3 regions of the Ruminiclostridium josui JCM 17888 genome follow, and region 2 is predicted to be linked to each of the others. Evidence: riboswitches for the same ligand, from Rfam matches in the RefSeq annotation. Region 2 holds a riboswitch; each other region holds the start of a gene.
What was found. A riboswitch is a leader RNA that binds a small molecule or an ion and turns the genes downstream of it on or off. The one in region 2 is predicted to bind cyclic di-AMP.
Positions count from the first base shown of each region.

Region 1: linked by a shared signal. The riboswitch ahead of K412_RS0101455 (C40 family peptidase) and the one ahead of K412_RS0100425 (C40 family peptidase) in region 2 are both predicted to bind cyclic di-AMP.
Region 3: linked by a shared signal. The riboswitch ahead of dapB (4-hydroxy-tetrahydrodipicolinate reductase) and the one ahead of K412_RS0100425 (C40 family peptidase) in region 2 are both predicted to bind cyclic di-AMP.

Region 1 is NZ_JAGE01000001.1:299,007-305,790, reverse strand. It holds gene der (ribosome biogenesis GTPase Der) at 1-287, shown strand, start outside; gene plsY (glycerol-3-phosphate 1-O-acyltransferase PlsY) at 360-1,001, shown strand; gene K412_RS0101460 (NAD(P)H-dependent glycerol-3-phosphate dehydrogenase) at 1,032-2,027, shown strand; gene K412_RS0101455 (C40 family peptidase) at 2,117-2,824, opposite strand; cyclic di-AMP (ydaO/yuaA leader) riboswitch at 2,827-2,999, opposite strand; gene spoIVA (stage IV sporulation protein A) at 3,224-4,492, shown strand; gene K412_RS0101445 (accessory gene regulator ArgB-like protein) at 4,956-5,540, shown strand; gene K412_RS22870 (AgrD family cyclic lactone autoinducer peptide) at 5,537-5,671, shown strand; gene K412_RS0101435 (sensor histidine kinase) at 5,686-6,784, opposite strand, start outside.
Region 2 is NZ_JAGE01000001.1:86,797-93,580, reverse strand. It holds gene K412_RS0100450 (YhgE/Pip domain-containing protein) at 1-1,167, opposite strand, end outside; gene K412_RS0100445 (MarR family winged helix-turn-helix transcriptional regulator) at 1,275-1,745, opposite strand; gene K412_RS0100440 (aspartyl-phosphate phosphatase Spo0E family protein) at 1,943-2,098, shown strand; gene K412_RS0100435 (hypothetical protein) at 2,095-2,319, opposite strand; gene K412_RS0100430 (GNAT family N-acetyltransferase) at 2,486-3,019, shown strand; cyclic di-AMP (ydaO/yuaA leader) riboswitch at 3,112-3,251, shown strand; gene K412_RS0100425 (C40 family peptidase) at 3,256-4,146, shown strand; gene K412_RS0100420 (DNA internalization-related competence protein ComEC/Rec2) at 4,282-6,642, shown strand; gene holA (DNA polymerase III subunit delta) at 6,666-6,784, shown strand, end outside.
Region 3 is NZ_JAGE01000001.1:3,462,012-3,468,795, forward strand. It holds gene K412_RS0115645 (3D domain-containing protein) at 1-588, shown strand, start outside; cyclic di-AMP (ydaO/yuaA leader) riboswitch at 674-816, shown strand; gene dapB (4-hydroxy-tetrahydrodipicolinate reductase) at 958-1,815, shown strand; gene K412_RS0115655 (D-alanyl-D-alanine carboxypeptidase family protein) at 1,830-3,050, opposite strand; gene K412_RS0115660 (spore germination protein) at 3,292-5,025, shown strand; gene K412_RS0115665 (GerAB/ArcD/ProY family transporter) at 5,015-6,118, shown strand; gene K412_RS0115670 (Ger(x)C family spore germination protein) at 6,111-6,784, shown strand, end outside.

The DNA of each region.
Region 1 (6,784 bases), 210 kb from region 2:
TTGTTGCCGACCAGGCATCCTTCCGTATTTCTACAGGAATGTTGAATGATCTTGTAAATGAAGCAGTTGCAATGGTTCAGCCTCCTTCAGACAAGGGTAAGAGACTGAAAATATACTATATGACTCAGTCTGGTATAAAGCCACCGTCATTTGTTGTATTTGTCAATGATTTGGAATTGTTCCATTATTCCTATGAGCGATATTTGGAAAATCAGCTGAGGAAGAATTTCGGATTTGAAGGAACTCCTATAAGATTTATCCATAGGCAACGTGAAAAAGAAGATTAGTCTTAGCATTGCAGACAGATTGGAATTATATCTTTTTAATGATTTTTAGCCGTTAGGCTTATGGAGGGAAAGATGGGTCTTTTTTTAATAAAGATTTTATTGGTTATAATTATAGGATATCTCCTTGGAAGCTTGAACACTTCCATTGTTGTGGGAAAAATTTACGGAACTGATATACGTAAGCATGGCAGTGGTAATGCTGGAATGACAAATACATTGAGGACACTTGGGAAAACTGCAGCTGTTCTTGTAATAATCGGAGATATTATTAAAGGAGTTTTATCATATATTATTGGTAACTTGATTATTACTTCTATACCTGATGATTCAATTAAATTGTATATTTCAGGGATGGGTGGTATGGTTGGTGGTATTGCTGCTATAGCAGGTCATAACTGGCCAATATACTTCGGGTTTAAAGGCGGAAAGGGTATTCTCACTTCATTTTCAGTAGTAATGATGATGGATTGGAAACTTGGCCTTATTCTTTTGGGTTTGTTTGTTATAATAGTAGCTATTACCAGATATGTATCACTGGGATCAATATTGGCATGTGTAGCTTTTCCAATAGCTGCTGCTATAAAAGGTAACGGTTTGGTTTTTATTATTTTTGCGGCAATACTGTCAATATTAGCGATTGCCCGTCATAATGGGAATATTAAGAGACTTTTGAATGGAACAGAATCAAAAATCGGTGAAAAGAAAAAAGTTTGAATATAACTTTATTGATATAGGGAGGCAAACATGAATAGAAATATAGCAATTGTTGGTGCGGGAAGCATGGGTACAGCAATGGCAGTATTGTTATCTAAGAACGGTAACAAGGTTAGATTGTGGTCACCTATGGTAGAAGAAATAGAAATGTTAAAGAAAAACAGGGAACATATTACACGATTGCCTGGAGTTAAAGTTCCTGAAAGTGTTGAATTTACCAATGATATTAAAGAGGCATGCAAAGAGGCAGAAGTAGTTGTGCTGGCTGTTCCGTCACAGACTACAAGGCAGAACTGTAAAACTCTTGCTGGCATTATATCAAAGGATACTATTGTTGTTACCTGCTCTAAGGGAATTGAAAATGAAACTTGTAAGTTGCTTGCAGAAATAATGAAAGAAGAACTGCCTAATAACAACGTGGCAGTATTATCAGGACCAAGCCATGCAGAAGAAATAGGAAGGGATATACCTACTACTGTAGTAGCTGCTTGTGAAAAAATAGAAATTGCTGAGTTCCTTCAGGATTTGTTTATGACTCCGAATTTCAGAGTTTACACAAATACCGATGTAGTAGGGGTTGAACTGGGAGGAGCACTTAAAAATATTATTGCATTATGTGCTGGAATATCAGATGGCCTGGGATATGGTGACAATACAAAAGCCGCTCTTATGACAAGAGGAATTGCAGAAATATCCAGATTGGGTGTAGCCATGGGAGGGCATGCTGACACTTTTTCGGGCCTTACGGGAGTAGGCGACTTGATAGTTACATGTACGAGTATGCATAGCAGAAATAGAAGAGCCGGTATTTTGATTGGGCAGGGAAAGAGCGTACAGGAGGCATTGGATGAAGTAAATATGGTAGTGGAGGGTGTAGCAACTACAAAGCCTGCATATGAGCTGGCCAAAAAACTTGGTGTTTCAATGCCTATAACTGAACAAGCATATAAAATACTTTTTGAAGGTAAAGACCCCAGAAGTGCTGTAGGAGCATTAATGACAAGAGATAAAAAAACAGAAATGTAATGTTGATGATAGGGCTGCCATCCAATTCTTATTGGAAGACAGCCCTTTTTAGCTAAGAAAAAAACTGCTCAAAAAGAGCAGCCACAAAATTATACTATAACTCGTTTTGCTTTCATGAAATTGTTTGCATAATACCCGGAAGTCATATCAGAAATTATAACTTTTCGTGTAGAGCTTCCTGATGCCGCATGGATAAATTGTCCGTTGCCAATGTATATCCCTACATGGCTAATACTGTTGTGACCTCCATCTGTGTCAAAGAAAACTAAATCACCTGCACTCAGGTCTTGACTTGAAACACTACTGCCTTGGGTTGCCTGCTTGGAAGCTACCCTTTCTAATGAAATATCAAAGTGCTTAAAAACATACTGTACAAATCCTGAGCAATCAAAGCCCTTAGGAGTTGTACCTCCATAAACATACTCTGTACCCAATAAAGTTTTTGCAAAATTCACAATCTGCTCTGATTGGTCAGCAGAATTTTCAGACTGCTTGTCTGATGTTTTGGCATCAGAAATTTTGGAAAGAACAACATATTGACTGAAAGCCCAACCTGTTTTACCATCTGATGTTTTTACTTTTAACCAATCACCAGAACTTTCAAGAATACTGAGCTTGTCCCCTCGGGTCATACTTCCTAAGACCTTTGAAGTTGTTCCGGGTTCACTTCGGAGATTTAGAACAGATGCGGAAACTGTTCCAGTCTGAATTTCATCAGCAAAAGATGAAAATGCAAACAATCCCAGGCACAACACAATGGTTGCTGCACCGGAAATCATTCTCTTTAGTTGTAACATTTTAGCCTCCTATTTATGGCTTCCGAAGTTAGCTGTCGGGTTCGGGTAATAGGACGCCCTACGAAAAAGACAAATATGATTATATGTATGTACACTTACTAATTATCTTTTTCAGATTAGCCCCAAAATTGGTTCCTCCGTACCTCATTTAATGAGGATTCAGCCTTTATATAAAAAAATTATATCGTGGAATGTTTGTTAATGTCAATTCCCGTCTTGTGAAAATAGGTTGTCGTGATTTACATCAGTCGTCCCAACGTTTTCAGTATATAAACACATTTTTCAATAAATTTATTTTTTTGTAATAATAACTGTTTTCGGACATATATTTAATATTGAAAAAGACAATATACATAGTCCGTAACGGGACGTGTAACAATATAGGGGAGGGTTCTAAAGGTGGATAAATTCAACATATACCAGCAAATAGCTGAAAGAACTCAAGGGGATATTTACATAGGAATTGTGGGACCTGTAAGAACGGGAAAATCAACTTTTATTAAAAGGTTCATGGAATTGTTGGTTATCCCAAATATAGAGAACACATATCAAAAAGAGAGGGCAATAGATGAACTTCCGCAAAGTGCATCCGGAAGAACTATAATGACCACTGAACCTAAATTTATCCCCAATGAAGCAGTAGAAGTTGTTATTGACGAAAATGTGCAGATTAAAGTAAGAATGATTGACTGTGTGGGTTACATGGTAAAAGGTGCAATGGGACATTTGGAGAATGATGCACCGAGAATGGTTTCAACACCGTGGTTTGATCGTCAGATACCTTTTGAGGAAGCAGCTGAGCTTGGTACTAAGAAAGTAATCAATGAACATTCAACCATAGGTATTGTAATCACAACAGACGGCTCAATTTCTGAAATTCCAAGAGAGGATTATGTTGAAGCTGAAAGAAGAGTAATAACAGAGCTAAAGGCTATTAATAAACCTTTTGTAGTGATTATTAATTCAACAAATCCCAGGGATTCAGAGACACTGAAATTGCGTGACGAGTTGGAGCAAAAGTACGGTGTAACCGTAATTGCAATGGATTGTCTGCAGATGAGAATTGATGATGTTGATACGATTATGGAAAAGGTTCTGCACGAGTTCCCTATCTGTGAAATAGGTATAAATATACCGAGATGGGTGGAAGCTTTGGATGATTCTCATTGGCTAAAAGCAGATATTATTGACTCAATCAGGAATACTTTTAAAGCAGCTACGAAAATACGTGCAATAAAGGACGCTCTGCCTTCTTTTGAACAATATGAATTTGTCAAAAGGGCTGCTATAGATAAGGTAAGTCTAGGAGAAGGCACTGTATTAATCGATTTATCGGCTGCTGATGGACTTTTGTATAAGATTTTAAGTGAAGAGTCAGGAATAGAAATAGAGGGTGAGCATAAACTTATAAGTCTTATAAAAGATCTTGCAAGAATAAAGAAGGAATATGACAGAGTAGAATATGCCTTACATGAAGTTAAGGTTAAGGGGTATGGTATGGTCTCACCGCATATGGAAGAACTCACGTTGGAAGAACCTGAGATTATCAAGCAGGGTAACAAGTTTGGGGTAAAACTTAGAGCAAGTGCTCCTTCAATACATATTGTTAGGTACAAACAGAAGTGTAATCTTAACAAGAGGAGGTACAGGAACAACAAAACCGCGTGATTTTAAATTTAATGTTCAAATTCTTATAGGGGTTTCATAAGCATACAGCCTGCAAAAAAGAGTCTTTGCAGGCTGTAATTTTGTGCGCGAATAAATGTAGCTTGACTTAATCAATTTCAGATTGTAGCATGGTTTTAAATACACTTAATTATAAAAAAGTAACAAAATAGATTAAATGCAAAAAAAATAAAATTGATATACAGTAGCAAAAGGATTAGAATACAGCTTAATGATGAAGAAGTAGAAAGAAATATGTATAATTTAGGACAAATTATGGCATGGTTATAAAAAATTATACGATGCATAAGCAAATAAATGTAGCATTTGGCACTTAATTTTAATATTATGGAATATATGCTCTTTGTCATAATGAGTGGTATTGCATATCAATATTGGGAAAAAAATATCGACAAAGAAAGAAAAATAGTATATAATGGTGTAAAATGTAAGTGGTGGTGATTGGGTGCTAGAGGAAATAACAAAGAAAATCACTAATGAGATTGTTTTAAATATTCCGGGAATCTCAGAAGAAAAAGCTGAGCAAATTGATTATGGTTTGTATATGGCTTTTGCAGATGGTTTGAAATTACTTGCAGTGTTACTTACAGCTTTATTTCTGGGACAATTGAAGTATGCGGTAGTTGCTGTAATAGTTTTCTCATTAAACAAATCCTACTTAGGAGGAGTACATGCAAAAACGCAAATTGGATGTGTAATCACTCACTTTTTATTTATATTCGGTACTGTATATCTGGCACAGATTCTTAATATTAAATTCTTAAATATAGTTTTATTTGCTATATCAGGGATTTTGACATTTTTATACGCACCTGCAGATCTGACGTCAAAACCAATTGTAACTGAGAAAAGAAAAAAGGAGTTAAGGATAAAGGGTAGTATTTTATTAGCAATATGCTTTGTTATTACACTTATAGTTCCTGACATTTACTCAAATATCATTTCAGTAATTACACTAATATCAGCGGTTAATATTACACCTATAGTGTATAGATTAACAAAAAATAAGAGGGGTGGGATAATTACATGAAGGGTAAAATTAAATTACTGGTACTAACTGTTCTATCTCTAATCGGAGTATTTGCAGCTACTGCGTCTGCAGGTGCATGCTGGTTTTGGTCTTATTATCAAAAAGAATGCCCAAAATCATTACTCAAGTAAGCAAAAAGAGGCTATTAAGCCTCTTTTGCTATTCTAATAACTTGTGCGAATACCATTCTTTTTTCATCAAATATAGTAGAACTTGAAATATTTTTATATGAAGCAAGTATTTTATTTGCAATGACTAACCCGTTTCCACGTCCTGCTCCCTTTGATGAACTTTTCGTGTTTGGTGTTTTAACGCATTCGTTTTCTATTCTAATTGTAAGACTCTCATCTGTACTTAAAATTTTCATATCAAGCTTAAGTTTTCCGTTACTTAAAACCTCCTCCAATGCATTGTCAAGATAAATGCCTATTACTTCACATAAATCAGAAATTTTAATATTGGGAATAGAATCAACTTCTCCGATGGTATCCAAGTTAAAACTAATTCCAAGGCTATTGGCATAGTTTACTTTAGAGGATATTAATCCGAATAGTCCGGCATTCTTAATGTTATATATAGCGGTATTTCCTATACTTTGACTTGTTCCTATTATTTCTTTTAGATATGAAGCAGCCGCTTCATACTTGTTCATTTGGTGCATAGCATATAAGACAGAAAGGTGATTCATTTGATCATGTTTTATACGTCTTAAATCATGAAGTGTATTGGCAAGAGATTCATTATAGAATTCCTGCTGTTTTTGTTCTTCTTTCTTCATTTCGTATTTATGATAGATGTTTATATACCAAGCCGAGAAGAAGAAATATGATAAAGATGAAATAAGTACAATAACAAACGAGACAGGGTCAAAGTGAACTACGAAATGCATTCCAAGAAAAGAGGCCATTATCAATATGGTAATAAAAAGTAAAATGCCTATGGGAGTATGGTTTTTTATATTTCCGATTAATTTAGCATAAGGTATAAATTTAATAAGAACCAGAGCTAGGCAGTAAATAATCAAATTCATAATAAAAAATAAAAATAGATTATTATTTATTGTCTCAGGTGTTGCATTAATACCTACAGAATAAAAAATCAATGGTACGGTGAAATTTCCTACTCCAACAAAAAGTATAATCAAACAAAAGGATAATACCGATTTTAGCCATTCAACACGTAATAGGTACCTAATTAGTATTACATTGAGAATTGTCAATAGAATAGATTTTAAAAATTGCAAA
Region 2 (6,784 bases):
TGCAGCTAATTGGGAAACTCCACCTGCAACTTTTCCAGAACCTTCAGCAAGCTGTTTCCCGGAAGAAGATAATTGTTCTCCGGCAGCTTTTAATTGTTCGGGAACAGACTTTGAGGCTTCCAGAGTAGCGATTACAGCTTTGAAATTTGGGTCTGTCATAGCTTCAGGATGACTCGCTACATACTTTTGTATAGAGTCTGCCAAAGAAGATTGAGCCTGAGAAACCTTATTTACTGATTCAATATACTTATCAACACCTGATGTATAGGACTGTACTCCGGTGTTCAAATCAGAGCTTCCTTTAGTCAGTTGAAGTATCTCTGGAGCAGCACTAGTAATGCCTGAATTCAACTGATTTAAACCTGAGTTCAGATTTGACAGGCCTGACATAAAAGTATTTGAACCGTTAACCAAACTAGTTATTTTATCGGAACCGCCGGATAAACTCTTGTAGAACAGTTCAGCACCGTCGCTAAGCTGTTTTGAACCTTGTGCCAGAGTATTTGAACCGGTATTGGCATCTGCAAGTCCGTTGTTCAGCTTATTGACACCATCGTTAAATTTCTTTTGACCGTCTGCAATTTTACCATTGCTGTCATAGAGTAATTCAGCACCGCTTTTTATTTCCTTTAAGCCATCATCAAGTTCTTTAAGGCTATTAGGAAGGTCCTTTATTTGATCTAAAAGGGTTCCTACAATTTCTTCTGAAACAGATTTGGAGATGCTGTCCTTAAATTCTAATGTGACCCTACTCAGTACCTGACTTGCCAAATAATTTCCCTTTTCATTCACAGTATATATCAGATTACCTTGAGTCTTCTCACTGTCTGCTACTGAAGAAATATTATTGGAGAAATCACCAGGTATAGTAATCATTGCGTAATACTTTTTGCTCTCTATACCGTCTTTTGCATCGGATTCCGACGTTATAACCCAATTAAGATTTTTATCGGTTTTTAGTTTGTCAGTAATTTCTTTTCCCAGATTTCTGTTTTCACCGCCGATAGTTGCTCCGTTATCCTGATTTACCACGGCTACAGGAAGTTTGTCAAGTTTGCTGTATGGATCCCAAAAAGCATCAAGATAGAAGAAACTGTAGACCAATGGAATTAGTATAACTGCGATGATCACGGCAAATTTCTTGTACTTTTTTAATGTTTGCATCATTTTTACCTCCTTGTTTCTCTGGATAGATGTTTGTTTTATTTTTACTTCACCACCTCGAATGTTGTAATTTTAAATAATTTGAAATTCAAAGCATTTCGACAAAAAAACTACTTACTTTTAAAAGAAAAAATATCATCAAAGTGTGAATTAAGTGATGAAAGTATATTAATCAGTGCTTTTCTGTCGTCTTCACTAAGGATACCGTATATTTTTTCAGCAAGTATATTCCTAATTGTAGTGATTGATTTAAAAACATCCTTCCCGGTTTCAGAAAGAGAAATAAAAACTCGTCTTCTGTCTTCATTATCACGCCTTCTTATGACATAACCTTTTTTTATAAGTCTGTCAACAGTTACAGTTGGAGTTCCAAAGGTTACCCCTAGAGTATTGGCAATCTCGGACATTTTCTTATCTTCTTCACCGTGGCCTATAACAACTATTGTATTGATTTCAATAACAGTAAGATCATCAAGTGTTTTGCTAAAAAATTTCTTACTTTCAAGTTTATTGTACTTATCAAAAAGTTTCCTAAATAGTTCATCCACAATAAGTAAACTATTTTCTGTTTCTGGGTTCATGATTCACATTCCTCACTTAATTTGAATTTCAAACTATTTTATTTTAATATACTACTGAAAGTTTAAAAAGTAAACTGTTTTTTGCAAAAAAATCAACGAATGTGAACTTACAAATTTTAGGATATGTATTTACTAGAATACAAAATAATGGTAAAATAATTATGTATTTTACCAAAGAAAAGAAGTGGGGTTACATAATGCAAACAAACATTTATACACTTAACAAAGAAGTCGAGTGTCTTAAGCAGCAGCTCTATGATTTGTTGGACAACGAACCATGGGCAGAACACGACATTCTTAGGATTAGTGAAAGATTAGATGACTTAATTTTGCAATTTTACAGTTTAAATTAGTAACTACGATTAATTTCCATACATTCATGAATTACACACTCAATTGATGATCTTCTTTCAGATTGTATATGCTTAAGGTTACTTTGGATATAACTGATTTTAAGCTCAGAATTGCTCTTGAAATCAGTTATATCTATCAAATTTTTTTTAAACACTTCCAATAACAATTTAAGAGTTATGAATGAACATTCAAATAGTTGCGGGTTAAATGTCTTACTCATTTTTTAATCCTCTCTGTCTTTTGTAAAATGTTTATGTGCTTATATAATTAAAATATAGTTATTTGTAACAGATGTCAAATATTTCCTATTTTAAATTGGTCTTTATGCTGAATTGTTTGGTATAATTCAATATACAGTACCTTTTGCTTAGTAAGGATATGGTAATATGCTAAAGATAGATATATTGTGTGATGATTTGCGTATAAAAAATATTAAATATGAAAGTATTGAAAATATATATTCAATATACAAAAATACAGATAGTTTCAAATATGCAACGGGAGTTAATAATTTTATAAGCTTTGATGTATTTTCCAGTCAGCTTTTTAAGTTTATATCTCAAAATAATGTGTTCTTTTTAGATATTTTCCTTGAAAAGAAGGATTCTTTATGTAGCAGCAAATCTATAGGTCTGGTTAAAGGTGCTTTAAATGTAGAGGAAAATATACTTTGGATAAATTCAATAGCTATTGATTTGCCCTACCAATCTAAAGGTTATGGTAAAAAAGTTGTTAGTACTCTGGAGAATTATTTTAAGAATTCATACAATGTAAATACTATTTGCCTTTCGGTAAGCAAAAATAATATGTCTGGTGTAAAATTTTGGGAGAAATGTGGTTATTCCGAATATGAATTTGACTCAACTTATGATTTACACAAAATAACTGATCATGCCCTGATCATGTGGAAGAAAGTGTAAAAAATCATTAATATTACAAAAATATTACCAAAAAATTGCTGTAATATTACTGAAAGTTTGACAAACTGTAATAAATTAAATATAATAATAACGAAATTAACAAGCTGAATCCTCGAAAGAGGTACGGAGGAACCAAGATTTGGGGTTAATCCATTCTTTATTTTATTGAATGGTAGGGAGGTCCTATTGCCCGAGCCCGTCAGCTAACTTCGGAAGCGCTACTATAGGAGGGGCCAATGACAGGTAAGATTACCAAGGTACTTGTCGGTTGTATTTTTGCCTTTTCGCTTGTGTTGGTATGTTCTGCTGCTATGGCTGCTTCGCAGTCAGCCCAGATTAGCGGTACTAACGTCAATGTAAGAAAAGAGCCCAATACTTCTGCAAGTATCATCACTAAACTTTCTAATAAGAGAGTTTCAGTGCTTGATAAGTCTAGCGGTTGGTACAAGATTTCTTTTGATGGAAAGACTGGTTGGGTAATTGATGACTACATAAAAGTTGTAACCACAAAAGGAAGTATTAATGCTAATGGTGTCAATTTCAGAGAAAGTGCCAGTACAAGTAGTAAAGTAATTAGTTCTCTAAAAAAAGGAACAGAAGTACAAATACTGGATACACTTACTGGATGGCACAAGGTTAAAGTAGGTTCAAAGGTTGGATACGTTTCAAAAGAATTTGTTTCTTCAGCAGCGAATTCAACAAAAACTTCCCGTTCTACGGAAGCTGCAACTATTGTCAGCGATGAGGATGATTCTCTAGTTGGCAGGATAATTGCATATGCAAAAAAGTTTATTGGTGTAAAGTATGTTTATGGTGGGAAGAGCCCAAGCGGCTTTGATTGCTCTGGCTATGTTGGCTACGTATACAAGAATTTTGGTATTAGCCTTAACAGTTCAGCATCAAGTATGTACTCAAATGGTACAAAAGTTTCTAAGACAGCTTTAAGAGCTGGTGATTTATTGTTCTTTGATGCTTCTTCCAGAAAATCGACTGGCGATATAGACCATGTAGGTATTTACTTAGGTAATAACCAATTTATTCATGCATCAACTTCCAATGGAAAAGTGCTTATTCAGAGTTTATCTGAATATCGGGGAACTTTTATTGGTGCAAAAAGAGTGATTTAAATCTTATCATAGACCACAAAAACGTCTTTTATAAGACGTTTTTGTGGTCTATATCAACTTTTAATTCTTAACGTTTCTTTTTATTTTTAAAAATTTCTAATTACTAATTCTATATAATTTAATATGGAGGTTGTATTGAATATCAAAAGACCGCTCTGTCTATTTACTGTGTCCTTTACTTTGGGGATACTTCTCGTTAGCAGTATCGGATTGAACCCATTTCTTTTAATTTCTTCAATCATGCTGTTATCTATAATCTGTTTTTTTAAAAAACTTGGCAATTTAAAAAACGTAATTTTTATCTCCCTTTCTTTTTTTATTATGGGTGGAATGCTTTTCTATAATGCAGAATATCGATATACCGGAAGCTTTAATTCATATTATGATAATCCCATAGAAGTAAGAGGTTTTATTGATAGCGAAGTACAGAATTCGGAAGATGGAAAGTCAAATTTTATTTTGCAAACGGAATCCGTAATTTATAAAAATAAGACATTCAAGGTAAAAAATAAGATAATGGTTTATGTAAACAATTTTAATATAAAAATTGGATACAGAACGAAAATTGGCTTTACGGGAGTTGTTGAAAAACCAAAGCCTGCAACCAATCCTGGAGGTTTTGACTATAGAAGGTATCTGGCATCTATAGGAATTTCAGGACGAATATATTTACAGGGTACATCAGATATTCAGGTTACTGGTCAAAAGGGCGGAGGCTACTTACATAGAATAGGATATGCAATAAAAAATAAAGTTCTAGACATAATCAGTTATTCTCTGGATAAAAACCAAGCAGGACTGTTGGAGGGTATGCTCATCGGGTATAAGGACGGCTTGGATGAAAATGCCTTTACAGCATTCAGTAAAGCCGGACTTACTCACATCATGGTAGCGTCAGGAATGAATGTAGCATTTATAATTCTTCCATTTACTTTTATTTTTAAAAAGCTGAGATTAAGCAGTTTTAAAGCAAACATAATTACTATTTTTGTACTTGTATTATTTGTATTTGTGACGGGTTTTTCAGCTTCGGTAGTCAGGGCGGTTATTATGGGAATAATTATATTGGCAGGCAGAATTATAATGCGGGAACCGGAAATATATACAAGTATTTCAGCCTCGGCACTTATTTTACTGATAATTAATCCATATACACTATTTGATATAGGATTTCAGCTTTCATTTGGTGCAACACTATCACTTGTTATGTTCTATCCCCAGATTAAATCCTTTACAGAGTGTAAATACATTCCAAATATAATTTCAGATACTCTTGCAGCAACAATTGCAGCCCAGTTAGGAGTTATACCAATTACATTATATTATTTTAACAACTTTTCAACATTTTCTATTATTTCTAACATTCTAGTTGTGCCCTTGGTTGAATTTGTAACAATAATAGGCTTTATTATGGTTTTCGCAGGTTTACTTAATATATATCTTGCGGTTATTATCGGATATATTAACAACACATTTCTATCCTTCATATTATTTGTCACTGAAGTTACTTCTAAAATACCATTTGCGTTGTTAAAATTGCCTACACCATCACTGGGAATGGTTCTATTTTACTATTTGCTTATAATTTACATATTTAAAGCCAGGAATTATTTTAAAGCCAAAAAATACACAAAACACCTTAAAATAGCAATAATTATGCTGATAATTATTTTATTCGGAGGTAGAGCATTATTACCTAAACCCCTTGAAATAACATTTTTAGATGTTGGTCAAGGTGACAGCACATATATAAGAACAGCTCATGGTAAAAAAATATTAATTGATGGAGGAGGGCGTGAAGCAAACTCGAAATCTAAGTTTGATATAGGTGAGTCAGTTATGGTACCATATATTCTTGACAGAGGGACGAAAAGGGTTGATATTGTCATTGCTTCCCACGGACACTCTGACCATACCGAGGGGCTTGAGGCAGTGCTTAGGGAGCTGTCTGTGGGGACAGTTATAGTACCTGAAACTGATGGACGGGGATTTGAGAAGATAAAAAAAATATGTAAAGAAAAAAATATTCCAGTACTTAAGTGTAAGCAAGGAGATATAATTAATCTTGATAAGGAAACGGTATTTGAAGTATTAAACCCGCTGCCTTATAAATTAGACACTCTTGCCCAAGAGGATTTGAATGAAAGCTCATTAGTGCTAAAATTAGTTTATAAGAATGTAAAAGTTTTGCTTACAGGTGACAGTGGAATTCCTTCAGAGGAAAGAATGTTAAAACAAGGTCTGGATTTAAAAGCGGACATAATAAAAGTAGGACATCATGGTTCTCCAGGTTCTTCTAGTAATGATTACATAATGGCGGTCAAACCAAAATATGGAGTTGTTTCAGTAGGAAGAAATAATTTTGGACATCCAAGCCAATTTGTTATTGATATACTTGAAAAAAATGGAGCAAAACTTTTTAGGACAGACGAAAACGGAGCAGTTATCGCAACTAGCTATGGGAACGGGTTTAACATTAGCTTAATGATGCCATAAAATATATTAAAAAGAGGGAAAATATGAGTTTTGATATTTTAAAAAAAGAATTAAAGGATAATAAACTGCGAAATGTATACCTCTTTTATGGTCAGGAAGATTATCTTATAAAATATTATATGAATACTATAGCTGACCTGAT
Region 3 (6,784 bases), 3.4 Mb from region 2:
AATAATTATAAATCTCAAAGTGATGAACTCAGTAAACTTAACAACGACCTAAAGAAACAAAATGAAGAGATTAAAAAACAGCTTGAAGAGCTGAAAAAACAAAATCAGCAATTGGAAGCTGCAAAAAGGGAATTAGCAGATGATAATCTTCAGCTTCAAAAGTCACTTAAAAAGGCTGCAGCAGTAGGTGTAAAACCTCAATCATACAAGATATTCAGTGGTGACATTCCCGAAAATATCAGTAACAGAAAGTATCTTGGTAAATTTCTCGGTACGGCATACACTCCATGTGCTGAGGAATGCGGCAATAACAAGGGCATAACCAGCTCAGGTAAGCCAATAGTACCTGGTGTATCCATAGCAATAGATAACACACATTGGCCTTATGGAACAATATTCTATATTAAGGGGTTAGGATATACTATTGCTATGGACACGGGAAGCGCAATAAAAGGTAAAAACAGATTTGATTTTGCAGTATTAGATAAGAAGTTTGCATATGAGCTTGGACAGCAATATTATGATGTGTATCTCGTAAAGATAGGAAACGGGAAGATTAGTGAATCTATTATAAACAAATCGGCTTAAACAAAAGAAACTTAATAAAAATTAGGAAATATTGACTTATTTATAAAATTGGTATATACTGAAAATGGATTGAAGTCAAAAAATTAATAATTTATCGCTGAATTATAGCGTTTTAATGCTATAAGCGGGGGAACCATTAAATGGGGTGAATCCTGGGTAACCAGGAAGGGTTAGTCTCTTACAACCCGAATCCGGCAGCTAACTTCGTAAGCGTTGGGGAGAAAGTGAATTTTTACATTTTGTAATTTTCCAACCAATGCTACAGTTTTCTGTAGCATTTTTAAGTTTAATCCTTATTCATTTTCTTCAAACTTTAATTATTGAATTTTAAATCTTACTTTATATTTGAAAGGGGAGGTAACTTATTTGATGAAAGTTTGTATCACAGGCTTGGGTCGCACCGGAAAGGAAATTGCACGGACTATATTATTACAAAATGAAATCCAGCTTGTTTCTGCTGTTTGCAGTCCGAACAGCAAATCTTTAAATAAGGATTTGGGCGAAATTCTTGGAATGAATAAAACTGGAATAACAGTTACGGGATCTGATAAACTTGAGGAAGTAATATTCAGGAACAAACCGGACGTTGTTATTGATTTTTCAAATCCAAAATCAGCATTGAAAAATGCTTTAATATTCTCAAAATACAGGATAAATATTGTAGTAGGAACTACGGGCTTTACAGATTATCAGCTAAAAAAGCTGTATGTAATTTGCAGAAAATTCAAAAACGGCATTGTTTATGCACCAAACATAACTATGGGTGTAAATGTATTGATGCTGCTGTCGAATCTTACAGCAAGCATACTAAGTAATTATGATTTTCAGATTACAGAGATGCATCATAAAAACAAATTGGATTCACCATCTGGAACAGCGAAAAAAATAGCTGGAGAAATACAGAGTGGTCTTCTAAACAAGGGAGTTGTAGTTTCCCATAAGGACATACCTATAAATTCAGTAAGGGCCGGAGGAGTAATAGGTAGGCATGAAGTAATGATTGTAGGTCAGGAAGACAAAATAGAAATTAGTCATGAGTCATTTTCAAGAAAAGTATTTGCACAGGGAGCCATAAGTGCAGCGAAATTTATTCATAAAAAATCAGGGTACTACGAAATGAAAGATGTACTAGATTTAGAAAAAGTATTAAAAACTTATATTGAAAATAACAACAAATGGTCGTCAAAGCGCCACAACAAATATAATGCCAAACCGGCTTCAAACTAAAAATAAGAACCCTGCTACTGCTGGGTTCTTGTTTTTTTGGCTCTAAACATAAACTTTATTATATTGTTTATTATTAGAATAAGTTCAATGACTACAAGAATACCTACGATTATCACCAAATCCCTGTTTTCTGTGACAATATCTTTTATTTTTGTTTTGTAATCCTCAGGGGCTGATACAGTCTTGTCCGAATATAAATTAACTTCTATTACAGTATTATCATTAAGTGTGTATTTTAGGACACCTGCAATAGTTTCGGTATTAATCGGAAGATGCAACTTTTCATTTTGTATAAAGCTTATATCTTTAATAAAGCTGTCTCCAACCGGATAGGTGTAATAAACATCTATTTTACTTATCAAATCAATCTTAATGTTATCCACTTCTATACTTCTTTGGGGGATATTTTTTGGAACTAGTACTCCCGTATAAAACTTGGAAAACCCGTAATCAAAAAGTTTTGTAGTCTCGGAAAAAGCATTTTCTTTACTGGTGTTGAATACTACAGCAATAAGTCGTTTATCATTTTGAGAAGCAGTAGTAACCACAGAAAAACTCTGAGGGTTTGTATTTGTACCTAATTTTCCGCCATCAACACCTTTATAACTCCAAAAAAGGGTATTTTGGTTTGTTAAAATGGAAGAATTGTTCCCATTAAGCCAGCCAAAACCTTTAGCACCAAATATCATATTAAATGTATTATTTGATATTGCTGCTTTTATAAGTAAAGCAATATCATTGGCAGAAGTATATTGCTCTTTATCAAAAAGACCTGTTGGATTTACAAAATATGTATCTTTTAAAGATAACTCTTTAGCTTTTGTGTTCATATAGTTGACAAATTTTTGGATATCACCATCACCTACATATTCGGCAAGGGCTACAGCTGCGTCATTTCCCTGTGAAAGAATTACGGCATAAAGTAAATCCTCAACAGTATACTGATTTCCTACCACAAGATTGAGCCCATTATAGCTGGCGGCATTTTTACTGATTGTAACCTTTGCATTTAAATCTGTTTTTTCAATGGTAACAAGAGCAGTCATAAGTTTACACATAACCGAAGGTGATAAATGCTTATAAGCATTTTTTTCAAAAAGAACTTGTCCCCTTACGGTATCCATTAGGACTACAGAGCTGGAAGTTAGGCCTTCAGCTGGCGCCCATGCAAAAACCGGAATACAATTCAATATTAGAATTAGTGCCACTATAACTGAAATTATTTTTTTGCCCATAAACTTCACCTGCCGAAAGTAATTATTTCATTTGTTAGTATAGTATATATGATAGAACATAGGGACTCAATTAACAAGGTAAAAATCAATAAACTAAGGTTAAAAATTGGTTACAGATTTGACAATAAATATCAAAGTTACTTAACCCATATAAATAATGCATATAAGTAACCATAAAATAAAATAATACATATAAACTTAAACTAAACCTAGGCAAAATTTATGTAAAAGGAGCTTTAAATTGGGATTTGTAAAGAAATTAAGTAAATACATTATATATGACCAAAAAAGTATAAAACATGACTTTGAACTAGAGGAAACAAAATCGGTTGACTGTAACAAGGCAAAAAATGCTGCCTCTATGGACACCTTTGATAGTAAAGAGTTCAAGAATTATTTTGATGAATGCCCTGTTAACGATGAATATCTTGAAGAGCACATATCAGATGAAATAGAAAATAATAAAAGCATGATGAAAAAAATATATAATATTCCTGAAAACAGTGATGTTGTGTACAGAGAGTTCAATATAACAGTCCAAGATGAGAATTATCAAGCTTTTATAGTATTCATCGACGGAATGACTGACAGCAGTATTATAAGTAATAATATCCTTCAGCCATTAATGATTTTATCAAATATAGATATTAAGCAAGAGGTAAAGGATGTAGGAGAGTTTATCTTCAATAGACTGATACCTTTTAATCAGGTAAAAAAAGCCAAAGATTTTAAAGATGTTGTAAGTAATATCAATTTTGGCGGTTGCGCTGTATTTATTGATGGGTTGGAATACGCATATACAGCCGATACTAAAAAATGGGAACACAGGAATGTGGGCGAGCCCAATTCTGAAACTGTAATAAGAGGTCCTCAGGAGGCTTTTAACGAGCAAATAAGAGCAAATACAGCCCTTTTAAGGAAAATTTTAAAGGACAAAGACTTGACTATCAAGGGCCTTACTATAGGTAAGAGAAGTAATACTCCTTGTGCTGTTATGTATATTCGTGATATTGCAAATGAATCCCTTGTACGTGAGGTGCTAAAGCGGGTCAAAAGTATAAAGGTTGATTATATATTTGATTCTGGAGAATTAGAGCAACTATTGGAAGACAGCACTTTCCTAACAGCACCACAGATATTAGCAACGGAAAGACCTGATACTGTTGCAAGGATGCTAGCCCAAGGCAACATAGCTGTTGTATTGGATGGTAGTCCATATGTACTTGTTATGCCTGCAACAATAACAGAATACTTAAGCACTCCTGAAGATTTAAACATAAGATTTCCATATGTTAATTTTGTACGTATGATAAGAATAATAGGTGTTATCATAGCACTTTTACTACCTGGACTGTATATAGCTATAACAAATTACCATCAGGAAATGATTCCCACTAATCTTTTATTTGCTATAGAAGCGTCAAGGGAAATCGTTCCCTTTCCAACTGTTATTGAAATAATATTAATGGAATTTTCATTTGAGTTGATTAGAGAAGCAGGAATTAGAGTTCCGGGTGCTATCGGCTCTACAATAGGTATTGTAGGAGGTTTGATTTTAGGACAGGCAGCAGTTTCAGCTAATCTTGTAAGCCCGATACTAATAATAGTAGTAGCTATTACTGCTCTTGGCTCTTTTTCAATACCAAGCTTTTCCATGTCCTTTTCTATAAGAATAATTAGATTTGCTTATATAATATTGGGGTCTGTAGGGGGATTTTTCGGAATAGCAGTAGGTCTACTCTTAAACTCTCTGCTCCTTGCATCATCAAAATCATTTGGAGTACCTTTCCTTGCACCATTCGGGCCAATTACAAATGGAAAATATTCAGACAAAGTAATGAGAAAGCCTATGTGGAAACAGGAGAAAAGGCCTGACTATCTGAATACAAAGGATATTATCAAGCAACCTAAAATAAGCAGAGGTTGGACTCAAAGTGATGAAATTGAGGAAGGAGATGAGGATAATGAGCAATAATGAGGGATTTGGTTCTTGGGAGTCTATCTGTTTACTGATAAACATGATTTTTGTCCAAGGAATATTGCATTTTCCAAAAGATGCTGCAGGTATGGTGGGGAGTGCCGGATGGATTATACCTATAGCAATAACAATAATAGCCTATATATATTTTGCAATAGCTACTGGATTCTATAGACAACATGGAAATTTAGATTTACTTGAAATATCAGAAAAGTCTGTAGGAAGAATATTTAAAATAATTGTAGGGCTATTAGCAGCATTATTGTTAGTATTTCTTGAAGTATCTCTTTTGGGGGAATATGCCCACTCACTAAAAATTGTATCACTTGACAAATCCCCGTTAGCTTATATTCTCATTTTTTTTCTTTTGGGGATGATTGCGGCAGCATATTATGGAATAGAAATTGTGGCACGTATAAGTGCCTTTATAGTACCCACATGCATAGTAGGATTTATTTTAATAACAATAGGAGTTATCCCGGAATATAATATTGACAATTTGTTTCCTATTTTAGGAAACGGTGTTGATTCAATAATTAACGGAAGCACTGTCAGTTTGCATATATTTTCACCACTGCTTTTAATATTTTTTATGATACCGTATTTTAAAAGAAGGAATTTAAAGCGTGTTGGCTATTTATCAATAACTATATCTGGTTTAATCATATTTTGGTCAACACTATCATTTTTGTTGATTTACCCCTATGAAATGGCAGTTGACAAAAAGATGCCTATATATCAGATGGCAAGACTAATTGAAATTGGAAATTATATTCAAAGAGTGGAATCAGTGTTTGTTTTGATATTTTCGTTATCATCCATATTATACATGGGTGCTTTGTTTACTTTTATAACACATATAATTGCTAAAACTCTTGATTTGGACAGACATCAGCCAATTATATTACCTACCGCAGTAATAATATACTGTATGACATTTTTTAAAAAGGGGCTTCCGTTTCACATACAAGGTAGTCAAATAGCAAATATACTGTGGATTCTAGCACTTTTGCTGCCACTTATCGTACTGATTATAGGTTCTATAAAAAAAGCAGATTCTGAAAAAGAAGGAAGGCAAGACTATGAGTAGAATAGCCAAACTCTTTAATATCATGTTATGTACAACTATAATTATGTTAACTCTGACGGGATGTTATGATACCAGAGAAATTGAGGACTTAGCTTATGTAGTAGCAATCGGAATAGATGAAGCTGATAATAATATGTTTAATCTTACATTTCAGAGTGCTGTACCAAAATCAATAACAACCGGCGAAGGTGAAACTACAGACATAAGAACCTTCAAGACGGATAATTTTCTTTCGGGTTTTAGAAAAACAGGAAGGTATTTAAGTAAAAAAATAAATTTGTCCCATACAAAAATAATTGTAGTTTCTGAACAAATAGCAAACAGAGGATTACTTCCTTTTTTAAATGGATTACAAAACTACATGGAGCTTCGTCCTAATGTAAATATTATTGTTTCTGCAAATGGAGCAAAAAACTATATAGAATCCCTGCAGTCTAAACTTACAGCAAGTCCTACCAAGTTTTATGATATGATGTTTAAATCCTATCAGACTGATTTTCGTGTTCCCAGTTCTCAGTTGGGGGATTATCTTTACAGAACACATAGCTCAGGTGCCCAACCTGTAACCATATATACAGATGTGGACAATAGCGTTATTGACAGTAAAAAGCCTGAAACAGACAAACCTGAAGGCGAGGAAGATAAGGCTAAGAAGAATATGTCCAT